Regions from separate parts of the Kitasatospora sp. NPDC036934 genome, predicted to be linked through region 1. Evidence: predicted binding sites of a transcription regulator. Region 1 holds the regulator's gene; the other holds the start of a gene.
What was found. Region 1 encodes HrcA, which represses chaperone genes, less so after heat shock. Its sites were predicted from a motif close to TTNGCACTCNGNNNNNCNGAGTGCNAA; they were not measured.
Positions count from the first base shown of each region.

Region 2: groES (co-chaperone GroES) is a predicted target of HrcA. The motif match lies at 2,318-2,344, and genes of this name have one in related genera.

Region 1 covers NZ_JBVJQR010000004.1:117,527-127,633, reverse strand. Annotated here, with positions in the region: gene ACZ7BZ_RS07960 (16S rRNA (uracil(1498)-N(3))-methyltransferase) at 1-305, opposite strand, end outside; gene dnaJ (molecular chaperone DnaJ) at 384-1,523, opposite strand; gene hrcA (heat-inducible transcriptional repressor HrcA) at 1,599-2,633, opposite strand; gene htpX (zinc metalloprotease HtpX) at 2,900-3,820, shown strand; gene pspAB (PspA-associated protein PspAB) at 3,847-4,431, shown strand; gene ACZ7BZ_RS07935 (DUF3097 domain-containing protein) at 4,456-5,289, shown strand; gene hemW (radical SAM family heme chaperone HemW) at 5,344-6,573, opposite strand; gene ACZ7BZ_RS07925 (AMP-dependent synthetase/ligase) at 6,630-8,552, opposite strand; gene ACZ7BZ_RS07920 (ABC transporter ATP-binding protein) at 8,903-10,107, shown strand, end outside.
Region 2 covers NZ_JBVJQR010000007.1:149,938-160,044, reverse strand. Annotated here, with positions in the region: gene ACZ7BZ_RS12785 (polysaccharide deacetylase family protein) at 1-693, shown strand, start outside; gene ACZ7BZ_RS12780 (THUMP-like domain-containing protein) at 695-1,864, opposite strand; gene ACZ7BZ_RS12775 (hypothetical protein) at 1,902-2,237, opposite strand; gene groES (co-chaperone GroES) at 2,486-2,791, shown strand; gene groL (chaperonin GroEL) at 2,904-4,532, shown strand; gene ACZ7BZ_RS12760 (LysR family transcriptional regulator) at 4,758-5,756, shown strand; gene ACZ7BZ_RS12755 (WhiB family transcriptional regulator) at 5,848-6,174, opposite strand; gene ACZ7BZ_RS12750 (response regulator transcription factor) at 6,739-7,350, shown strand; gene ACZ7BZ_RS12745 (sigma-70 family RNA polymerase sigma factor) at 7,686-8,399, shown strand; gene guaB (IMP dehydrogenase) at 8,675-10,107, shown strand, end outside.

The DNA of each region.
Region 1 (10,107 bases):
GTCTCCACGGCCAGTTCGCCGCGGTCGCCCTTGGGCAGCGCCTGGACGACGACGATGCGCGGCGCCGGCTCCGGCTCCCGCCGCACCGCGGCCACCGTGACCTCGATCGCGTCCTTGCCGAGCACCTGGGCGACCGTGCCGTCCACGCCGAGCCCCAGCCCGTCCGCCAGGGTCACCGCCTCGCCGGCCGCCAGCCGCTTCACCGCCGCCGCGTGCCGCCCCTCCGCGCCGTCGAGCCGCACCACGGCTCCGGGCACGGCGGCGGCGATCCGCTCGGTCTCGACGACGAAGACGGGCGCGGTCATGACGGGAACCTCCGGGGTTGGAACGGAACACGCGGAAGGGGTGCCGGGGACCAGCCCCCGGCACCCCTCCGCTGACGACTACCGGCCGTTGAAGGCGTCCTTCAGGCGCGAGAACAGGCCCTGCTGGCCCGGCGCGAACTGGCCGGACGGCCGCTCCTCGCCGCGCAGCACGGCGAGCCGGCGCAGCAGCTCCTCCTGCTCGGCGTCGAGCTTGCCGGGCGTCTGCACCTCGACGTGCACTATCAGGTCGCCCCGGCCGCCGCCGCGCAGGTGGGTGATGCCCCGCCCGTGCAGCGGGATCGACTGGCCGGACTGGGTGCCGGGCCGGATGTCGACCTCCTCCAGCCCGTCCAGGGTCTGCAGCGGCACCTGGGTGCCGAGCGCGGCGGCCGTCATCGGGATGGTGACGGTGCAGTGCAGGTCGTCCCCGCGCCGCTGGAAGACCGCGTGGGTGGTCTCGGCGATCTCGACGTACAGGTCGCCGGCCGGGCCGCCGCCGGGGCCGACCTCGCCCTCGCCGGCCAGCTGGATCCGGGTGCCGTTGTCCACACCGGCCGGGATCTTGACCGTCAGGGTGCGGCGGGCCCGCACCCGGCCGTCGCCGGCGCACTCGGGGCACGGGGTCGGCACGACGGTGCCGAAGCCCTGGCACTGCGGGCACGGGCGGGAGGTCATGACCTGCCCCAGGAAGGAACGGGTCACCTGGGAGACCTCGCCCTTGCCGCGGCACATGTCGCAGGTCTGCGCGGAGGTGCCGGGGGCCGCGCCCTCGCCGCTGCAGGTGGTGCAGGTGACGGCGGTGTCGACCTGGAGTTCCTTGGTGGTGCCGAAGGCGGCCTCCTCCAGGGTGATCTCCAGCCGGATCATGGCGTCCTGGCCGCGGCGGGTGCGCGAGCGCGGGCCGCGCTGGCCGGCCGCGGCGCCGAAGAAGGCGTCCATGATGTCGGAGAAGCCGAAGCCCGCCGCGCCGGCGCCGAAACCGCCCGCGCCACCGCCGCCGGGCGACAGCGGGTCGCCGCCGAGGTCGTAGACCTGGCGCTTCTGCGGGTCGGAGAGCACCTCGTAGGCGGCGTTGATCTCCTTGAACCGCTCCTGCGTCTTCGGGTCCGGGTTGACGTCCGGGTGCAGTTCGCGTGCGAGGCGCCGGAACGCCTTCTTGATCTCGTCCTGCCCCGCATCCCGTCGGACGCCGAGTACCGCGTAGTAGTCCGTGGCCACCAAATGCTCCGCTTGTTCCGCCTGTAGAAGTGCGACTGGGACACCGCCGCCGGGTTTTCCGACGGCGGCTGCTTGCTACGACTCGGCCAGGATCTGACCCACGTACCGTGCCACCGCTCGCACCGCCCCCATTGTGCCCGGGTAGTCCATCCGGGTCGGACCGATCACACCCAGTTTGGCCACGCTCTCGTCGCCCGAACCGTAGCCGACCGAGACGACCGAGGTGGAATTCAGCCCTTCGTACGCGTTCTCCCGCCCGATCCGGACCGTCATCGCGGCGTCCGTGGTCTCACCCAGGAGGCGGAGCAGGACGACCTGCTCCTCCAGTGCCTCCAGCACCGGCTGGATGGTGAGCGGGAAATCGTGTCCGAAGCGGGTCAGGTTGGCCGTGCCGGCCAGCATGATCCGCTCCTCGTTCTGTTCGGCGAGCGCTTCGAACAGCGTTGCCAGGACGGTGCTGACGGTCGGCCGGTCGACCTGTTCGAAGGCCGCCGGGAGTTCCTCCAGCAGCCCCGGGACGTCCGGCAGCCGCTGGCCGGCCGCCCGCGCGTTGATCCGCGCGCGCAGGTCGGCCAGGACCGTCTCGCCGACCGTGCCCGGGCAGTCGACCATCCGCTGCTCGACCCGGCCGGTGTTGGTGATCAGCACCAGCATCACCTTGGCCGGGGCCAGCGCCACCAGTTCGATGTGCCGGACGGTGGAGCGGGTGAGCGAGGGGTACTGCACCACCGCGACCTGCCGGGTCAGCTGCGCGAGCAGCCGCACCGTGCGGGTGACCACGTCGTCCAGGTCGACGGCGCCGTCCAGGAAGTGCCGGATCGCCCGGCGCTCCGGGGAGCTCATCGGCTTGATCTCGGCGAGCTTGTCGACGAACAGCCGGTAGCCCTTGTCGGTGGGGATCCGCCCGGCGCTGGTGTGCGGCTGGTGGATGTACCCCTCCTCCTCCAGCGCCGCCATGTCGTTGCGCACCGTGGCCGGGGACACCCCGAGGTTGTGCCGTTCCACCAGGGCCTTGGAGCCGACCGGCTCCTCCGTCCCGACGTAGTCCTGGACGATCGCGCGCAACACGGCGAGCTTGCGGTCGTCCAGCTGGCGGACCTCACCGGCCATGGGGCACGCACCTCCGTCTTCGCACGTTGTCGGTCTGTGATGCTGCGAGCCGCTCCGAGGAGGGCCCCGACCCTGGCACTCTGCACACTCGAGTGCCAAAACCGTACCTGCCAGTGTACGGCCCGGGTCCTACCGCAGGAACGGCCCGGCCGGGGTGATCCTGCCCGCAGTTCCGGACGGCCGCACGACACTCCGCGTGCGCGGGTGGTGCCCCGGGGCCGTCCGGGTGGCAGCATCGAAAGCGACGGCGAACGGAGGAGCAAGCAATGTCGAGCTCGGGCCAGCACACCCGTTTCGCGCCCGACCGCGGCCTGACCGGCCGCATGGTCGCGACGATGTTCGTGATCGGGCTGCTGTACGTCGGTTTCACGGGCCTGCTGATCGCGCTGCTGCGCGGGGCCTGGCCGCTGATCGTGCTGATCTCCGGCGGGCTGTTCGTGGCCCAGTTCTGGTTCAGCGACAAGATCACCGAGCGGGCCATGGGCGCCCACCAGGTGACCGAGGAGCAGTACCCCCAGCTGCACGGCACCATCGACCGGCTCTGCGCCCTGGCCGACATGCCCAAGCCCCGCGTGGCGGTCGCCGACAACGACATGCCGAACGCCTTCGCCACCGGCCGCAACCCGCAGAACGCCGTGGTGTGCGTCACCACCGGCCTGCTGCGCCGACTCGAACCCGAGGAGCTGGAGGGCGTGCTCGCCCACGAGCTCTCGCACGTCGCCCACCGGGACGTCGCGGTGATGACCATCGCCGGCTTCCTCGGCGTGCTCGCCGGCGCGATGACCCGGATCGCCATGTACGGCGGGTTCATGGGCGGCAACCGCAACAGCAACGACCAGAACGCGGCCATCGCGGCGCTGATCATCCCGCTGGTGTCGATCGTCGTCTACGCGATCAGCTTCCTGCTCACCCGGCTGCTCTCCCGCTACCGCGAACTGGCCGCCGACCGGGCCGCCGCCCAGCTCACCGGCCGGCCCAGCGCCCTGGCCTCGGCCCTCACCAAGGTCACCGGGCAGATCGCGGCCATCCCGACCGAGGACCTGCGCAAGTCGCAGCCCTACAACGCCTTCTACTTCGCCCCCGCGCTGAGCGCCAGGGAGACCGCCTCCCAGCTGTTCTCCACCCACCCGACACTGGAGAAGCGACTGGCCCAGCTGGCGAAGATCTCCGAGCAGCTCGGCCGCTGACCCCGTTCCGACCCGGAAGGACCGCCGTGGGATTCCTGGACGCCCTGTTCGGCCGCACCAAGCCCGTCAAGCCCGACCTGGACCAGCTGTTCGGCGTGCCGTCCGCCGCGCTGACCCTGGAGGCCGGGGCCGGGTTCCTCCCCACCGGGCTCGGCTCGGTCTGCTTCGCGGCCGTCGAGGGCGCGGCCTTCGTCCAGGTGGAGCAGCAGGTCCGGGCCCTGCTGGACGCCGACACCGAGCGCGGCGGCGTCCCGGTGGAGGCCTCCAAGGACGGCTACGGATACTCCTGGCTGCTCACCCGGCACACCTCCGAGGAGCTGCCGGAACTGGTGAACGACCTGCACGCGGTCAACAGCGAGCTGGAGGCGAACGGCTTCGGGCCGCAGCTGCTCTGCTCGCTGGTCGGCTTCCGCAACGCGGAGGGGCAGTCGCTGGCCCTGGTCTACCTCTACAAGCGCGGCACCTTCTACCCCTTCGCCCCGATGCCCGGCGGCGGCGAGCGGCGCAACAGCCCGCTGGAGCTCCAGGTCAACGCGATGCTGGGGAACGACCTGCGGCTGGAGAAGGACCTCAGCCGCTGGTTCCCGGTCTGGGGCGCACCGGGCCTCTGACGGACCGTCCGTAGACTCGCCGGTATGCGCAGCCACCAGTACGGACCCGACCTCACCCCGCCGTGGAAGAAGCAGCAGCCGGCGCCCGAGGTGCCCGCCGAGCGGGACCTGGTGGTCGAGGAGGCGGCCACCGGATACTGCGGGGCGGTGGTGCGCTGCGAGAAGACCGCCGAGGGGTTCACCGTCACCCTGGAGGACCGCTTCGGCAAGCACCGGGTCTTCCCGATGGTGCCGCGCGGCTTCCTGCTGGAGGGCCGGGTGGTCACCCTGGTCCGCCCGGGCGCCCCGGCCGCCCCCCGCACCCCCGCCCGCACCGCCTCCGGCTCCCTCGCCGTCCCCGGCGCCCGGGCCCGGGTCGCCCGCGAGTCCCGGATCTACGTCGAGGGCCGGCACGACGCCGAACTGGTGGAGCGGGTCTGGGGCGACGACCTGCGCATCGAGGGTGTCGTCGTCGAGTACCTCCAGGGCATCGACGACCTCCCCGCGATCGTCGCCGACTTCGCCCCCGGCCCCGGCCGCCGCCTCGGCGTCCTGGTCGACCACCTGCTCCCGGGCACCAAGGAACACCGCATCGCCGCCCAGGTCACCGGCGCGAACGTGCTGGTCGTCGGCCACCCCTACATCGACATCTGGCAGGCCGTGAAGCCGTCCAGCGTCGGTATCCCCGCCTGGCCCGCCGTCCCGCGCGGCGAGGACTGGAAGGAGGGCACCTGCCGCCGCCTCGGCTGGCCGGTGGACACCCCGGCCGCCTGGAAGCGGATCCTCTCGAAAGTGAACTCCTACAAGGACCTGGAGCCCGAACTCCTGGCCAGGGTCGAGGAGTTGATCGACTTCACCGCCCTGCCGGGCCAGGAGTAGGACCCTCGGTGCTCGCGCACTTGAGATGGTCGCGCGAACACGACAGGCCCTCGATCAGTCCACCAGGTCACGCACGACCGCGTCCGCCAGCAGCCTCCCCTGGAGGGTGAGGGCGGCGCGGCCCTGCCGGTAGGGCTCCTCGGCGAGGAGGCCGTCGGCGAGGTGGCGGTCGGCGGCCTTCAGGCCGGTGGCGGTGAGGAGGTCCAGCGGGATGCCCTCGGCGAGGCGCAGTTCCAGCAGGATGCGCTCGACCCGGCGGTCCTCCTCGGTCAGGACCTCGCGGCCCAGGGCCGGGGTGCGGTCCTCGGCGAGGGCCTGGGCGTAGGCGGCGGGGTGCTTGGCGTTCCACCAGCGGACGCCGCCGACGTGGCTGTGGGCGCCGGGTCCGGCGCCCCACCAGTCGGCTCCGGTCCAGTAGAGCTCGTTGTGGCGGCAGCGGCCCTCGGGGGTGGTGGCCCAGTTGGAGACCTCGTACCAGGAGTAGCCGGCCGCGCTGAGCGCCTGCTCGGCGATCAGGTAGCGGTCGGCGTGCACGTCGTCGTCGATCATCGGCAGTTCGCCGCGCTTCACCCGGGCGGCCAGCTTGGTGCCGTCCTCGACGATCAGCGAGTAGGCGGAGACGTGGTCGGGCCCGGCACCGATCGCGGCGTCCAGGGAGGCCCGCCAGTCGTCGTCGGACTCGCCGGGGGTGCCGTAGATCAGGTCGAGGTTGACGTGCTCGAAGCCGGCTTCGCGGGCCTCGGCCACGCAGGCCTCGGGGCGGCCGGGGGTGTGGTGGCGGTCGAGCAGCCGGAGGACGTGCGGGCGGGCGCTCTGCATGCCGAAGGAGATCCGGTTGTAGCCGCCCTCGCGCAGTTCGGCGAGGTAGGCCGGGTCGACGGACTCCGGGTTGGCCTCGGTGGTGACCTCGGCGTCCGGGGCGAGCCCGAACTCCTCGCGCAGGGCGGCGAGCATCCTCACCAGGTCGCGGGCCGGCAGCAGGGTGGGAGTGCCGCCGCCGAGGAACACCGTCCGCACCGGGAGGTCCGCGGAGCCCAGGATGCGGCGGGCCAGCCGGATCTCGGCGACCACGTTGTCCGCGTAGGTCTCCTGCGAGGCGACCGCCCCGGAGGAGCGCAGCTCGGTGGCGGTGTAGGTGTTGAAGTCGCAGTAGCCGCAGCGGCTGGCGCAGTACGGCACGTGCAGGTAGAAGCCGAACGGCCGGTCGCCCAGCCCGGTGAGGGCGTGCGCGGGCAGGGAACCGTCGGACGGCACCGGATCGCCGTCGGGGAGTGCGGAGGGCATGACCCCATTGTCCCGTACGACTCACCCGACCACGTGAGCCGTACGGGAGCGGGGGCTCAGGCCTCGTTGGCGCCCGCGTACATGGCGGTCACCGCGTCCGCGTAGGTCCGCTCGACCACCGGGCGCTTGATCTTCAGGCTCGGGGTGAGCTCGCCGTGCTCGATGTCGAGGTCGCGCGGCAGCAGGTGGAACTTCTTGATCGTCTGCCAGCGCTGGAGGTCGGCGTTGACCCGCTTGACGAAGCCCTCGATCAGCTGGTGCACGGCCGGGTCGGCGGCCAGCTCGGCGTAGCTCTTGCCGGCCAGGCCGCGCTCGGCGGCCCACGGCATCAGCACCGCCTCGTCCAGGCCGATCAGCGCGGTGCAGTAGTTGCGGCCGTTGCCGATCACCAGGATGTTGCTGACGAACGGGCAGACCGCCTTGAACTTGCCCTCGACCTCGCTGGGCGCCACGTACTTGCCGCCGGAGGTCTTGAACAGGTCCTTCTTGCGGTCGGTGATCCGCAGGAAGCCGTCGGGGCTGAGCTCGCCGATGTCCTCGGTGTGGAACCAGCCGTCCGGCTCCAGCACCTCGGCGGTCTTCTCCGGCAGGTTGTGGTAGCCGCGCATGACACCGGGGCCGCGCAGCAGGATCTCGCCGTCCTCGGCGATCCGCACCTCGGTGCCGGGCAGCGGGCGGCCGACCGTGCCGATCCGCACGTCCTCCTTGCGGTTGACGCAGGAGCCGGCACTGGTCTCGCTCAGCCCGTAGCCCTCCAGGATCGGCACCCCGGCACCGAGGAAGAAGTAGCCGATCTCGGGGGCGAGCGCGGCGCTGCCGGAGACCGCGCCGCGCAGCCGGCCGCCGAAGGCCGCCCGGATCTTCGCGTACACCAGCTTGTCGGCCAGGGCGTGCTGCAGCCGCAGGCCCAGCGGGGCGCTCTCGACGCCGGTGGCGATCCGGCTCTCCTGGACCGTCCGGGCGTGCTCGCGGGCGACCTTGGCGGCCCACAGGAAGATCTTGTACTTGGCGCCGCCCTCGGCCCGGGCCCGGCCGGCGATGCCGTTGTAGACCTTCTCGAAGATGCGCGGCGCCGAGGCCATCGTGGTCGGCCGGATGACCGGCAGGTTGTGGATGATCCGGTCGACCCGGCCGTCCACCGCCATCACGTGGCCGGTGGCGATCTGGCCGGAGATCAGCGTCTTGCCGAAGACGTGCGACAGCGGCAGCCACATGAACTGGACGTCGTCGGGGCCGAGCAGGCCGCTGGCCTCCTGGGCCCGGCCCTCGTACGCCCAGCAGTCGTGCACCAGGCGCACGCCCTTGGGACGGCCGGTGGTGCCGGAGGTGTAGATGAGAGTGGCCAGCTGCTCCCTGTCGAGCGCGGCCACCGCCTTCTCGACCGCGTCCGGGTGCTGCTCCAGGTACTCGGTGCCGCGCCGTTCCAGCTCGGCGAGGGTGATCAGCTCCAGCCCGGCCGTCTCGGGCGCCTCGGCGGGGGCGTCGAAGAGGATCACGGTGCGCAGCTCGGGCAGCTGGTCGATGTGCTCGACGGCCTTGGCCAGCTGGGCGGCGTTCTCGGCGAACAGGGCCCGGGAGCCGGAGTCGGAGAGGATGAAGGCCGTCTCGTCGCCGTTGGTGCTCGGGTAGACGGTGGTGATCGCGGCGCCCGCGCACATCGCGCCAAGGTCGGTGAGGATCCACTCGACCCGGGTGGAGGAGGCCAGCGCGACCCGATCCTCGGGCTGGATGCCGAGCGCCATCAGGCCGGCGGCCACCGCCTTGACCCGGTCCGCGGTCTGCGCCCAGGTCAGCGAGCGCCACTGCTCGGCGCCCGGGGCGCCGTCCGCGGCGTGCTCGTCGACCGAGGCCGGATAGCGGTAGGCCTCGGCGTTCGGAGTCAGGGCGACCCGCTCCAGGAACAGGTGGGCGACGGAGGCGGGACGCCCGGCGACGATGTCGGCACTGCCGGAGTCGATCAGGGACTGCGCGGAACTCAACGAGGACCTCCGGGGGCGGGTGGCCGTCTGAGGGATTGTCGCGGCGTCCGTGGGGGGCGGCCGCCGGGGCCCCGGTCAACTCGGTTGGTACCGGTCAGTAACAAGGGCGTAGTCAGCAGCCTAGGGGGAAACCGGTCATTCCGTAAGGGGGCGGATCCAGCTGGCACGCCCCCGCGGCGCCGGTGACCGGCCCGCGCAGCCGGTGACCTGGGCCGTCGGCCCGGCGGTCGGCCCGACGATGGCAAAGGCCAGGCAAACCTCCGCCGGACAGCCCCCGAATGGCCTGTACGACGCCCTGGAACAACGAGAATTGGGGTGCGAACCCGACCGGCGACGACAAGAGTGTGCCAGTGCTGATCAGACTGCTCCGGGCGTACCTGCGCCCATATTCCCGACCGATCACCCTGCTGGTGCTCCTCCAGCTGGTGTCCACCCTCGCCGCGCTGTACCTGCCCACGCTCAACGCCGACATCATCGACCAGGGCGTGGTCAAGGGCGACACCGGCTACATCCTGCGCGTGGGCGCCGTGATGATCGGTGTCACCCTCGTCCAGGCAGTGTGCTCGATCGGCGCCGTCTACTACGGCGCCCGCACCGCGATGGCCTTCGGCCGCGACGTCCGCGCCGCCGTCTTCGACCGGGTGCAGAGCTTCTCCTCCCGGGAGGTCGGCCAGTTCGGCGCGCCCTCCCTGATCACCCGCACCACCAACGACGTCCAGCAGGTCCAGATGCTGGCCCTGATGAGCTTCACGCTGATGGTCGCCGCACCGATCATGTGCGTCGGCGGCATCATCATGGCGCTCAACCAGGACGTCCCGCTGTCCGGGCTGCTGCTCGCCGTCATCCCCCTGCTCGGCGTCGTCGTCACCCTGCTGGTCCGGGCGCTGCGCCCGAAGTTCCGCAGCATGCAGATGAAGATCGACACCGTGAACCGGGTGCTGCGCGAGCAGATCACCGGCATCCGGGTCATCCGCGCCTTCGTCAAGGACGACCACGAGCAGCACCGCTTCGGCGAGGCCAACGAGGACCTCACCCAAGTCGCCCGGCAGGTCGGCCGGCTGATGTCCGTGATGTTCCCGGCCGTGATGCTGGTCGTGAACGTCTCCAGCATCGCGGTGCTCTGGTTCGGCGCCCACCGCATCGACAGCGGCGACATGCAGATCGGCGCGCTCACCGCCTTCCTGTCCTACCTGATGCAGATCCTGATGAGCGTCATGATGGCCACCTTCATGTTCATGATGGTGCCGCGCGCCGAGGTCTGCGCCGAGCGCGTCCAGGAGGTCCTGGCCACCTCCTCCAGCGTCGTCCCGCCCGCCGCCCCGGTCACCGAACTGCTGCGCCGCGGCCACCTGGAACTGCGCGACGTCGACTTCCGCTACCCCGGCGCCGAGGCCCCGGTGCTGCGCGGCATCGAGCTCACCGCCCGCCCCGGCGAGACCACCGCCATCATCGGCTCCACCGGCAGCGGCAAGTCCACCCTGCTCGGCCTCGTCCCCCGGCTCTTCGACGCCACCTCCGGCCAGGTCCTGCTCGACGGTGTGGACGTGCGCGAGCT
Region 2 (10,107 bases), on a different contig from region 1:
TGGGCGAAGTGGAACCTCAAGCCGCTGGCCCCGGCCCCCGCGCCGCCCGCCGACAAGCCCATCAAGCTCGAACGCACCGGCACCGTACCGGTGTTCAGCGATGTGAAGACCAACGACAAGGTCGTCTTCATCACCATCGACGACGGCGCCGAGAAGGACCCGAAGTTCGTCGAGATGCTGACCGACCTCAAGGTGCCGATCTCGATGTTCCTGACCAAGGACATCGTCAAGAACGACTACGGCTACTTCAAGCCGCTCCAGGCGCTGGGCAACCACATCCAGAACCACACCGTCACCCACCCGGTGATGAGCAAGCTGTCGGCGGACAAGCAGAAGTCCGAGGTCTGCGAGGACCAGGCCGCGCTCACCCAGCAGTACGGCACCGCCCCGCTGCTGTTCCGCCCGCCGTTCGGCGACGGCGCCAACACCCCGACGCTCAACTCCTCGGTGCAGCAGTGCGGGCCGCGGGCGATCGTGCTCTGGCGCGAGTCGATGCAGATCCACGACATGCAGTACCAGGCGGGGGACAAGAAGCTGAAGTCCGGCGACATCATCCTGGCGCACTTCCGCGGCCCCAAGGAGCTCAAGGGCGCCACGATGACCCAGATGTTCGCGGACCTGCTGGCCCGGATCCAGGAGCAGGGCTTCTCGGTGGCCCGGCTGGAGGACTACGTCCAGGCGCCGGCCTCGTAGGTCAGCCGACCGGCTGCCCCAGCATCATCAGCGGCCCGTTGTCGGTACGGCTGAGGATCACCGTGACGGTGTCCGGGCCGGAGGGCTTGAGCTGGCGGCGCAGCTCCTCCGGGGTGATCGCCATCCCGCGCTTCTTGATCACCACCGTGCCGACCCCGCGCTCGCGCAGCAGCGCCTTGAGCTTCTTGACGTTGTACGGCAGCACGTCGGTGAGCTCGAAGGCGTGCGCGTAGGGGGTGGCGACCAGCCGGTCCGAGGTCACGTAGGCGATCTTCGGGTCGATCAGCCGGCCGTCGACCTGCCCGGCCACCTCGGCCACCAGGTGCGCCCGGATCACCGCGCCGTCCGGCTCGTACAGGTACCGCCCGACCGGGCCGGCCGGCGGGTCGGGCAGGTCGCCGCCGGTCAGGGTGGCGCCGTGCGGCAGCAGGGTGGCGCGGTGCGGGCGGGTCGCCCCGGTGCCGAACCAGAGCACCGCCTCCTTGACGTCCCCGTGGTCGGAGACCCACTCGGCCTCGGCGTCCGCCGGGACGGCCTCGTGCGGGATGCCCGGGGCGACCTTCAGGGCGCCGATCGGGGTCCGCCGGCCGGCCTCGATCGCCCAGGACAGCGGCGGGGCGTACGCCTCAGGGTCGAACACCCGGCCGCGCGCGGTGCGCCGGGCCGGGTCGGTGAACACCGCGTCGTAGCCGGTGACGTCCACCTCGGCGACGTCCGCGCAGCGCACCTCGACCAGCGCGGACAGGCCCAGCGCGGCGGCGTTGGCCGCGGTGGCGGCGCAGGCCGCCGGGTCCTTGTCGACGGCCAGCACGTGGATCCCGGCGCGGGCCAGCGCCAGCACGTCCCCGCCGATGCCGCAGCAGAGGTCCGCGAGGCGCCGTACGCCCAGCTCGGCGAAGCGGCGGGCCCGCCACTCGGCCACGCTGCGCCGGGTGGACTGCTCGACCCCGTTGGGGGTGAAGTACATCAGGTCGGCGTCCGCCCCGAACTTCGCCCGGGCCCGCTGCCGCAGCCGCGCCTGCCCGAACGCCGCCGACACCAGCTCCGCCGGGTGCTCCCGCCGCAGTCGGGTGGCCAGCGCCAGCTCCTCCTCGGGGGCGAACTCGCGCAGCTCGGCGAGCAGGGCCTGACCCTCGGGGGTCAGCAGGGGCTGGAGGTTCTCGGTGTCCACCGGGCCATTCTGACCGGTCGGCGGCGGTGCGGGCGGTTCACCGCCACAGGACGCCCGAGGAGAGGACGGCGGGCACCAGGAACGGGGAGAGCGCGGCGGCGACCGACAGGATCCGGTAGTCGGAGCGCCAGCCGCGCACGGCCACGACGACGCCCGCCACCAGGGCGGCCGCCGGACCGGCGATCATCCCGTAGGCCAGGAACGCCCACCCGCGCCCGTCCCCGTCGTCCCCGGCGCCGGGCCCGTTGCCGAGGCAGGCGACGAAGTAGAAGACGACGAACGGGAGCACGCCCCCGAGCAGGGGCAGTGCCAGCAGGGCGAGTGCCGCGTCCTTGAGCCGGGACGGGCCGACGCGCATCGGGATCGAGGTCATGGCAGGAGTCTGGCCGCCGGTCCGGGCGCCGCACATGAGTACGGCTACTCATCCGCAGCCCGAGCCCCGGGGGCGCGTCGTTGGCACTCTGGTTGACTGAGTGCTAACGGCGGCCTATGGTCGTCCTTGGCACTCCCCACTGGGGGAGTGCTAATGCGAAGACGTGTGTCTGACCCCCGCGACGGCAGACCCGCAGGTTCGCCACTACCCGTTAGACAACCCCGTAATCTCCGAAGGGGAGCTCGGACGTGACCACCAGCAGCAAGGTTGCCATCAAGCCGCTCGAGGACCGCATCGTGGTCCAGCCGCTCGACGCCGAGACCACCACGGCCTCCGGCCTGGTTATCCCGGACACCGCCAAGGAGAAGCCCCAGGAGGGCGTCGTCCTGGCCGTCGGCCCGGGCCGCTTCGAGGACGGCCAGCGTCTGCCGCTCGACGTCGCCGTCGGTGACATCGTCCTGTACTCGAAGTACGGCGGCACCGAGGTGAAGTACCAGGGCGAGGAGTACCTCGTCCTCTCCGCCCGCGACGTTCTCGCCATCATCGAGAAGTAAGTCGTTCCGACCCGCCCCGGATCCGTGTCCCTAGTGACAGGGGCCCGGGGCGTGGTCGTTGGTTCACGTAGTTCGGCGGCCGGTCGGCCGCAGCCCCGAGGGAATAGGGAACATGGCGAAGATCCTGCAGTTCGACGAGGACGCCCGCCGCTCGCTGGAGCGCGGTGTCAACAAGCTGGCCGACACCGTCAAGGTGACCATCGGCCCCAAGGGCCGCAACGTCGTCATCGACAAGAAGTTCGGTGCTCCGACCATCACCAACGACGGTGTCACCATCGCCCGTGAGGTCGAGCTGGACGACCCGTACGAGAACCTTGGCGCGCAGCTCGTCAAGGAGGTCGCCACCAAGACCAACGACGTAGCGGGTGACGGCACCACCACCGCGACCGTGCTGGCCCAGGCCCTGGTCAACGAGGGTCTGCGCAACGTCGCCGCCGGCGCCGGCCCGGCCGCCCTGAAGAAGGGCATCGACAAGGCCGTCGCCGCCGTCTCCGAGCACCTGCTGTCCGTCGCCCGCGAGATCGAGGGCAAGGACGACGTCGCCGCCGTCGCGTCCCTCTCCGCGCAGGACACCCAGGTCGGCGAGCTGATCGCCGAGGCGATCGACAAGGTCGGCAAGGACGGTGTCATCACCGTCGAGGAGTCGAACACCTTCGGCGTGGAGCTGGACTTCACCGAGGGCATGCAGTTCGACAAGGGCTACCTGTCGCCGTACTTCGTCACCGACGCGGAGCGCCAGGAGGCGGTCCTCGAGGACCCGTACATCCTGATCCACCAGGGCAAGATCTCCTCCATCCAGGAGCTGCTGCCGCTGCTGGAGAAGATCCTGCAGTCCGGCACCTCCAAGCCGCTGCTGATCATCGCCGAGGACGTCGACGGCGAGGCGCTGTCGACCCTGGTCCTGAACAAGATCCGCGGCATCTTCAACGCCGTCGCCGTCAAGGCCCCGGGCTTCGGCGACCGCCGCAAGGCGATCCTCGGCGACCTGGCCGCCCTCACCGGCGGCACGGTCATCTCCGAGGAGGTCGGCCTCAAGATCGACCAGGCCGGTCTGGACGTGCTGGGCAGCGCCCGCCGCGTGACCATCACCAAGGACGAGACCACGATCGTCGAGGGCGCCGGCGACGCCGACGCCGTGGCCGGCCGCGTCGCCCAGATCAAGGGCGAGATCGCCGGCACCGACTCCGACTGGGACCGCGAGAAGCTGCAGGAGCGCCTGGCCAAGCTGGCCGGCGGGGTCTGCGTCATCAAGGTCGGCGCCGCCACCGAGGTGGAGCTGAAGGAGCGCAAGCACCGCCTGGAGGACGCCATCTCGGCGACCCGTGCCGCGGTCGAGGAGGGCATCGTCGCCGGCGGTGGCGCCTCCCTGGTGCACGCCGCCAAGGTGCTGGACGGTGGCCTGGGCCTGTCGGGTGACGAGGCCACCGGTGTCGCCGTGGTCCGCAAGGCGCTGCACGAGCCGCTGCGCTGGATCGCCCAGAACGCCGGCCTGGAGGGCTACGTCATCACCTCCAAGGTCGCCGACCTGGAGGCCGGCCAGGGCTACAACGCCGCCACCGGCGAGTACGGCGACCTGGTGAAGGCCGGCGTCATCGACCCGGTCAAGGTCACCCGCTCCGCCCTGGAGAACGCCGCCTCGATCGCCTCCCTGCTGCTCACCACCGAGACCCTCGTGGTGGAGAAGAAGGAGACGGAGCCGGAGGCCGGCCACTCGCACGGCGGCCACGGCCACTCGCACTGAGGCCGAACGGCTGACCGGAGGCCCGGTCCGCACCCCGCACGGGGTGGCGGGCCGGGCCTCCGGCTGTGTTGCTCGCCCGCTCGCCTCCGGGGCGCTCTTGGCCCGGTGTCGACGGTCGGCGCTCCTCTTCGGCTCAGGGGGGGACTCGCTCGCTCGGGGTGGTGCTCCAGGCTTCAACTATCAGTAGGATTTTGCGGAATACAAAGATTGCCTTATAACTAAGGCATGATCGAGGCCCGCCACCTGCGCGTCCTGCGTGCCGTCGCCCGCACCGGCTCCTTCTCCGCCGCCGCCCGCGAGCTGGGGTGCACCCAGCCTGCCATCAGTCAGCAGATGAAGGCCCTGGAGAAGTCGGTGGACACCCCGCTGGTGGTCCGCTCGGGCCGCGGGATGCAGCTCAGCGAGGCCGGGCGGGTCCTGCTCAAGCATGCCACCGGAATTCTGGCCGGGCTCTCCGCCGCCGAGGAGGAGGTGGCCGCGATCGCCGGGCTGCGGGCCGGGCGGGTGCGGCTGGTCTCCTTCCCGACCGCGAGCTCCACCCTGGTGCCGCCGGCGGTCGCCCGCCTGCGGGACAGCCATCCGGGGGTGCGCGTGTCGCTGGTCGAGGCCGAGCCGCCGGAGTCGCTGGCGATGCTGCGCGGCGGCGAGTGCGAGATCGCGCTGGCCTTCCGCTACCCGCAGTCCGACGGTGCGACCGCGGTGCCGGCGCCCGCGCACGGTTCGCCGCGCGAGGCGCGGGCCGAGGCCAATCTGGAGGCGCAGCAGCTGTCGGCCGGCACCGACTGGTCCGACCTGGTGGTCACCCCGCTGCTGGACGATCCGCTGGTGGGCCTGCTGCCGGCCGCCCACCCGCTGGCCGGGCGGGGTGGTCCGGTGGGGCTGGCCGAGCTGGCGGGGGAGCAGTGGATCGCCGGTTGCCCGCAGTGCCGGGGTCACCTGGTGGAGCTGTGCGCGGGGGCGGGCTTCGAGCCCCGGATCGACTTCGCGACCGATGACTACCCGGCGGTGGTCGGCCTGGTGGCGGCCGGGCTCGGGGTGGCGGTGCTGCCCCGGCTGGCCTTGCAGTCGGTGCGTCCTGACGGCGTGTCGACGGTTCCGGTGCGGACGGCCTCCGGGGTGCCGGCGGTGCGCCAGGTGGTGGCGCTGACCCTGCCGGACCTGGCCGAGGTGCCGGCCGTCGCGCTGATGCGGGAGCGGCTGGCGGGGGCGGCTGCCGATCGCTGACGGTCGGTGACCGAGGTGCCCCTGTACGGGACCGGGGCGGCCTGAGGCGCCGCGAAGAAACGTTTCTTCACGGCGCACCGCGGAGGCGGGTCTAACGCTGCGCGACCGCCGGCGGGGTCAGCGGGACCTCCACCAGCCGGTGCCGAGAGCGGCCCAGCATCTCCTCGCGCTCGTCCTCCGTCATCCCGCCCCAGACGCCGTACGGCTCACGGACCGCCAGGGCGTGCGCGGCGCACTCGGCGATCACCGGGCAGCGCATGCAGACCTCCTTGGCGCTCGCCTCGCGCGAACTGCGGGCTGCTCCGCGCTCGCCTTCGGGGTGGAAGAAGAGCGAGCTGTCCACGCCGCGGCAGGCTGCCGAGAGCTGCCAGTCCCAGAGGTCCGCGTTGGGACCGGGGAGGCGGGAGAAATCTGCCATGGCTCATTCCCTTCAGAGGCGGTTCGGCGGCGGCCGGGCATTTCGGCGGGGCTGCCGCCGGGCGGTGCCCGGCGGGGCGTCCCGCGCTGGTGTGGACACCTGGAAATATGACTTAAGGCAACTCCATGGACAAGTCACCCACACACTGGCACAACAGTCAATGACCATGCGAAAGCTATAAAAACGGGCAAAGTGGGCAAAGGGTTTGGCGGGCGCGGGCGTGGCAATCGGGTGGCCGACGGGCGCGCGACGGGCCGCACCGGTGTGCGGGTCGTGCGCCCACCCGCGCGCGAGCTGCGGAAAAGTGCGGCGTGTGCACCGCGATGCGGCTGATCGGTAATGGGTTGGCCACGTACAGTGGTGGAGATGGCCTGAAGGCCGTAACTCATTCGAGTGACGGTCGTTGGAAGTGCGGAGGCGGTTAGCGGGCGCCGGACGTCGGGAACGATCGCGGGCAAGTCGGGGCGATCAGTACGAAGTCCGTCGCCGATCGGCCGTGTCGGAGAGGTTCGTACCAGCCAGGAGGCTCAACGTGACGCGGATCAGCTGCGGAGGACGACGGTCATGACTTCCGTTCTCGTTTGCGACGATTCCCCGCTCGCCCGCGAGGCGCTTCGCCGCGCCGTCGCGACCGTACCCGGTGTGGACCGGGTCACCACCGCGACGAACGGGGAGGAGGTCCTCCGCCGCTGGGTGGCCGACCGCTCCGATCTCGTCCTGATGGACGTCCGGATGCCCGGCCTCGGCGGGGTCGAGACGGTCCGGCGGCTGCTGTCCGCCGATCCGGGCGCCCGGATCATCATGCTCACCGTCGCCGAGGACCTCGACGGAGTGGCGCTCGCGGTGGCCGCGGGTGCCCGCGGGTACCTGCACAAGGACGCCTCGCGCGCCGAGCTGCGGGCCACCGTCACCCAGGCCCTCGCCGACCCGACCTGGCGACTCGCCCCGCGTCGGCTGCGCAGCCCCGACATGGGTGCGGCACCGACCTTGACGGCGCGTGAGATCCAGGTCCTGGAGGGCATGAGCCACGGGCGCAGCAACGCCGAGATCGGGCGCGAGCTGTTCCTGTCCGAGGACACCGTCAAGACCCATGCCCGACGGCTGTTCAAGAAGCTCGGGGCCTCCGACCGCGCGCACGCGGTGGCGCTGGGTTTCCGCTGGGGCCTGGTCCGCTGACCGTCGCCGGCGCCGCCGGTTGCGGCGCGCCGCCGTCGAATTCCGGAACGGACGCCGCACGGGCGTGTGACGTTACGGTCCCAAGGTTGCACCATGGAGGAGTGGAGCACCTCGGGGACCAGCGGACAGGCACTGCGGCGAACCGCGCAGCCGCAGGACACTCGGCGGACGGCGCGACGGACGGGACCACCCACGGCGGCGGGGCGGAAGGCGGCACGGTGCAGGAGGGGCCGGTGGTGCGCGGCACGCCGTACGGTGCCGCAGCGCATAACGTTCCGGTGCACAACTCCGGACGCGGTGCCGCGTTTTCTCGATCGACCAGGCACCATGGACCGATGCGCGACGATGTCGCCGGTGCGGCCGGCCAGGCGGACCCGGGTGAGGCCGAGCCCTCCGACCCGGGCCACGATCCGGCGTACGCGGACTCCGGCGATTCCGGCGCGGAGGCCGGTCCGGGCCGCCCGGGGCTCGGCACCGGCGGCTCGCCCCTGGTGGGCCAACTGGTCGCGGCCGCCGTGCGCGGCGAGGGCCCGGCCATCGACGCGCTGCTCGCCTACGTCCACCCGCTCGCGCTGCGGTACTGCCGCGCCAAGCTGGTCCGGCTGCCGGGCGGGGCCCGGCACCACGTGGACGACGTGGCCCAGGAGGTCTGTGTCGCCGTGCTGTGCGCGCTGCCCCGGTACAAGGACCAGGGGCGGCCGTTCGAGGCCTTCGTCTACGGCATCGCGGCGCACAAGATCGCCGATCTGCAGCGGGCCGCGATGCGCGGGCCCGGCTCGACCGTGGTGCCGCAGGACGACCTGCCGGAGGTGCCGGACGAGGCGCTCGGTCCCGAGGAGCAGGCGCTGCTGAGCAGCGACGCGGCCTGGGCCAAGGAACTGCTCTCCAACCTGCCGGCCCGTCAGCGCGAACTGGTGCTGCTGCGGGTGGCCGCCGGGCTGTCGGCGGAGGAGACCGGCGAGGTGCTCGGGATGTCGCCGGGGGCCGTCCGGGTGGCCCAGCACCGGGCGCTCAGCCGGCTGCGGGCGCTCGCGGAGGAGTCCTCCTGAGACGGAGGGGCTGGTCCGGGGCCCGTGTGCGGCGGAATGAGCCGCTGGGGGCGCTTGTTGTCAAGGGCACACGAGGGCACATTCGCGGTGCCAGTACCATGGGGTATCGGCGCCTGGGCAGGTTGCCAAAGTTTCGCGGGTGCGCACGGAGTTTCCTTGGAGGTTCGTCCAAGTCCGGCTCACCCGGCTTTCGGCGGTCTGCGCGAGTGAGCGATCAACGCGCCCCCTCCCTCTGGGCGCGAGCGGATTAGGCCGGCCACGGAAGGTACCCCCAAATGTCTTACAACGCCGCAGGCGTACCCGAGAAGTTCGCCATGCTCGGGCTCACGTTCGATGACGTCCTGCTGCTGCCCGGGGCCTCCGCGGTGCTGCCGAACGAGGTCGACACCTCCTCGCGGATCTCCCGGAACGTGCGCGTCAACATCCCGCTGCTGTCCGCGGCGATGGACAAGGTCACCGAGGCGCGGATGGCCATCGCGATGGCTCGCCAGGGCGGCGTGGGCGTGCTGCACCGCAACCTGTCGGTCGAGGACCAGGCCAACCAGGTCGACCTGGTGAAGCGCTCCGAGTCCGGCATGGTCACCGACCCGATCACGGTCGGCCCGGACACCACGCTGGCCGAGGCCGACGCGCTGTGCGCCAAGTTCCGCATCTCCGGCGTGCCGATCGCCGACGAGGCCGGCAAGCTGCTGGGCATCGTCACCAACCGTGACATGGCCTTCGAGTCGGACCGCAGCCGCCAGGTCCGCGAGATCATGACCCCGATGCCGCTGATCACCGGCAAGGTCGGCATCTCCGGTGAGGACGCGATGGCGCTGCTGCGCCGTCACAAGATCGAGAAGCTGCCGCTGGTCGACGACGAGGGCCGGATCAAGGGCCTGATCACCGTCAAGGACTTCGTCAAGGCCGAGAAGTACCCGCACGCCGCCAAGGACGCCGAGGGCCGTCTGCTGGTCGGTGCCGCGGTCGGCGCCAGCGCCGAAGCCTTCGACCGGGCCCAGGCCCTGGTCGAGGCCGGCGCGGACTTCCTGGTCGTCGACACCTCGCACGGTCACAGCCACAACGCGCTGGCCTGGATCTCGAAGATCAAGTCGGCCGTCGGGATCGACGTGGTCGGCGGCAACGTCGCCACCCGGGACGGCGCCCAGGCGCTGATCGACGCCGGCGTGGACGGCGTCAAGGTCGGCGTCGGCCCCGGCTCCATCTGCACCACCCGTGTCGTCGCCGGCATCGGCGTCCCGCAGATCACCGCCATCTACGAGGCCGCCCAGGCCTGCCAGGCGGCCGGCGTGCCGGTCATCGGCGACGGCGGCCTGCAGTACTCCGGCGACATCGGCAAGGCGCTGGCCGCCGGTGCCGACACCGTCATGCTGGGCTCGCTGCTGGCCGGCTGCGAGGAGTCCCCGGGCGAGCTGATGTTCATCAACGGCAAGCAGTTCAAGTCCTACCGCGGCATGGGGTCGCTGGGTGCCATGCAGTCGCGCGGCCAGGGCCGCTCGTACTCCAAGGACCGCTACTTCCAGGCCGAGGTCGCCTCGGACGACAAGCTCGTGCCCGAGGGCATCGAGGGTCAGGTGCCCTACCGCGGCCCGCTGTCCGCGGTGCTGCACCAGTTGGTCGGCGGCCTGCGGCAGACCATGGGCTACGTCGGCGCCGCGACCATCTCCGAGATGGAGAGCAAGGGGCGGTTCGTCCGGATCACCTCGGC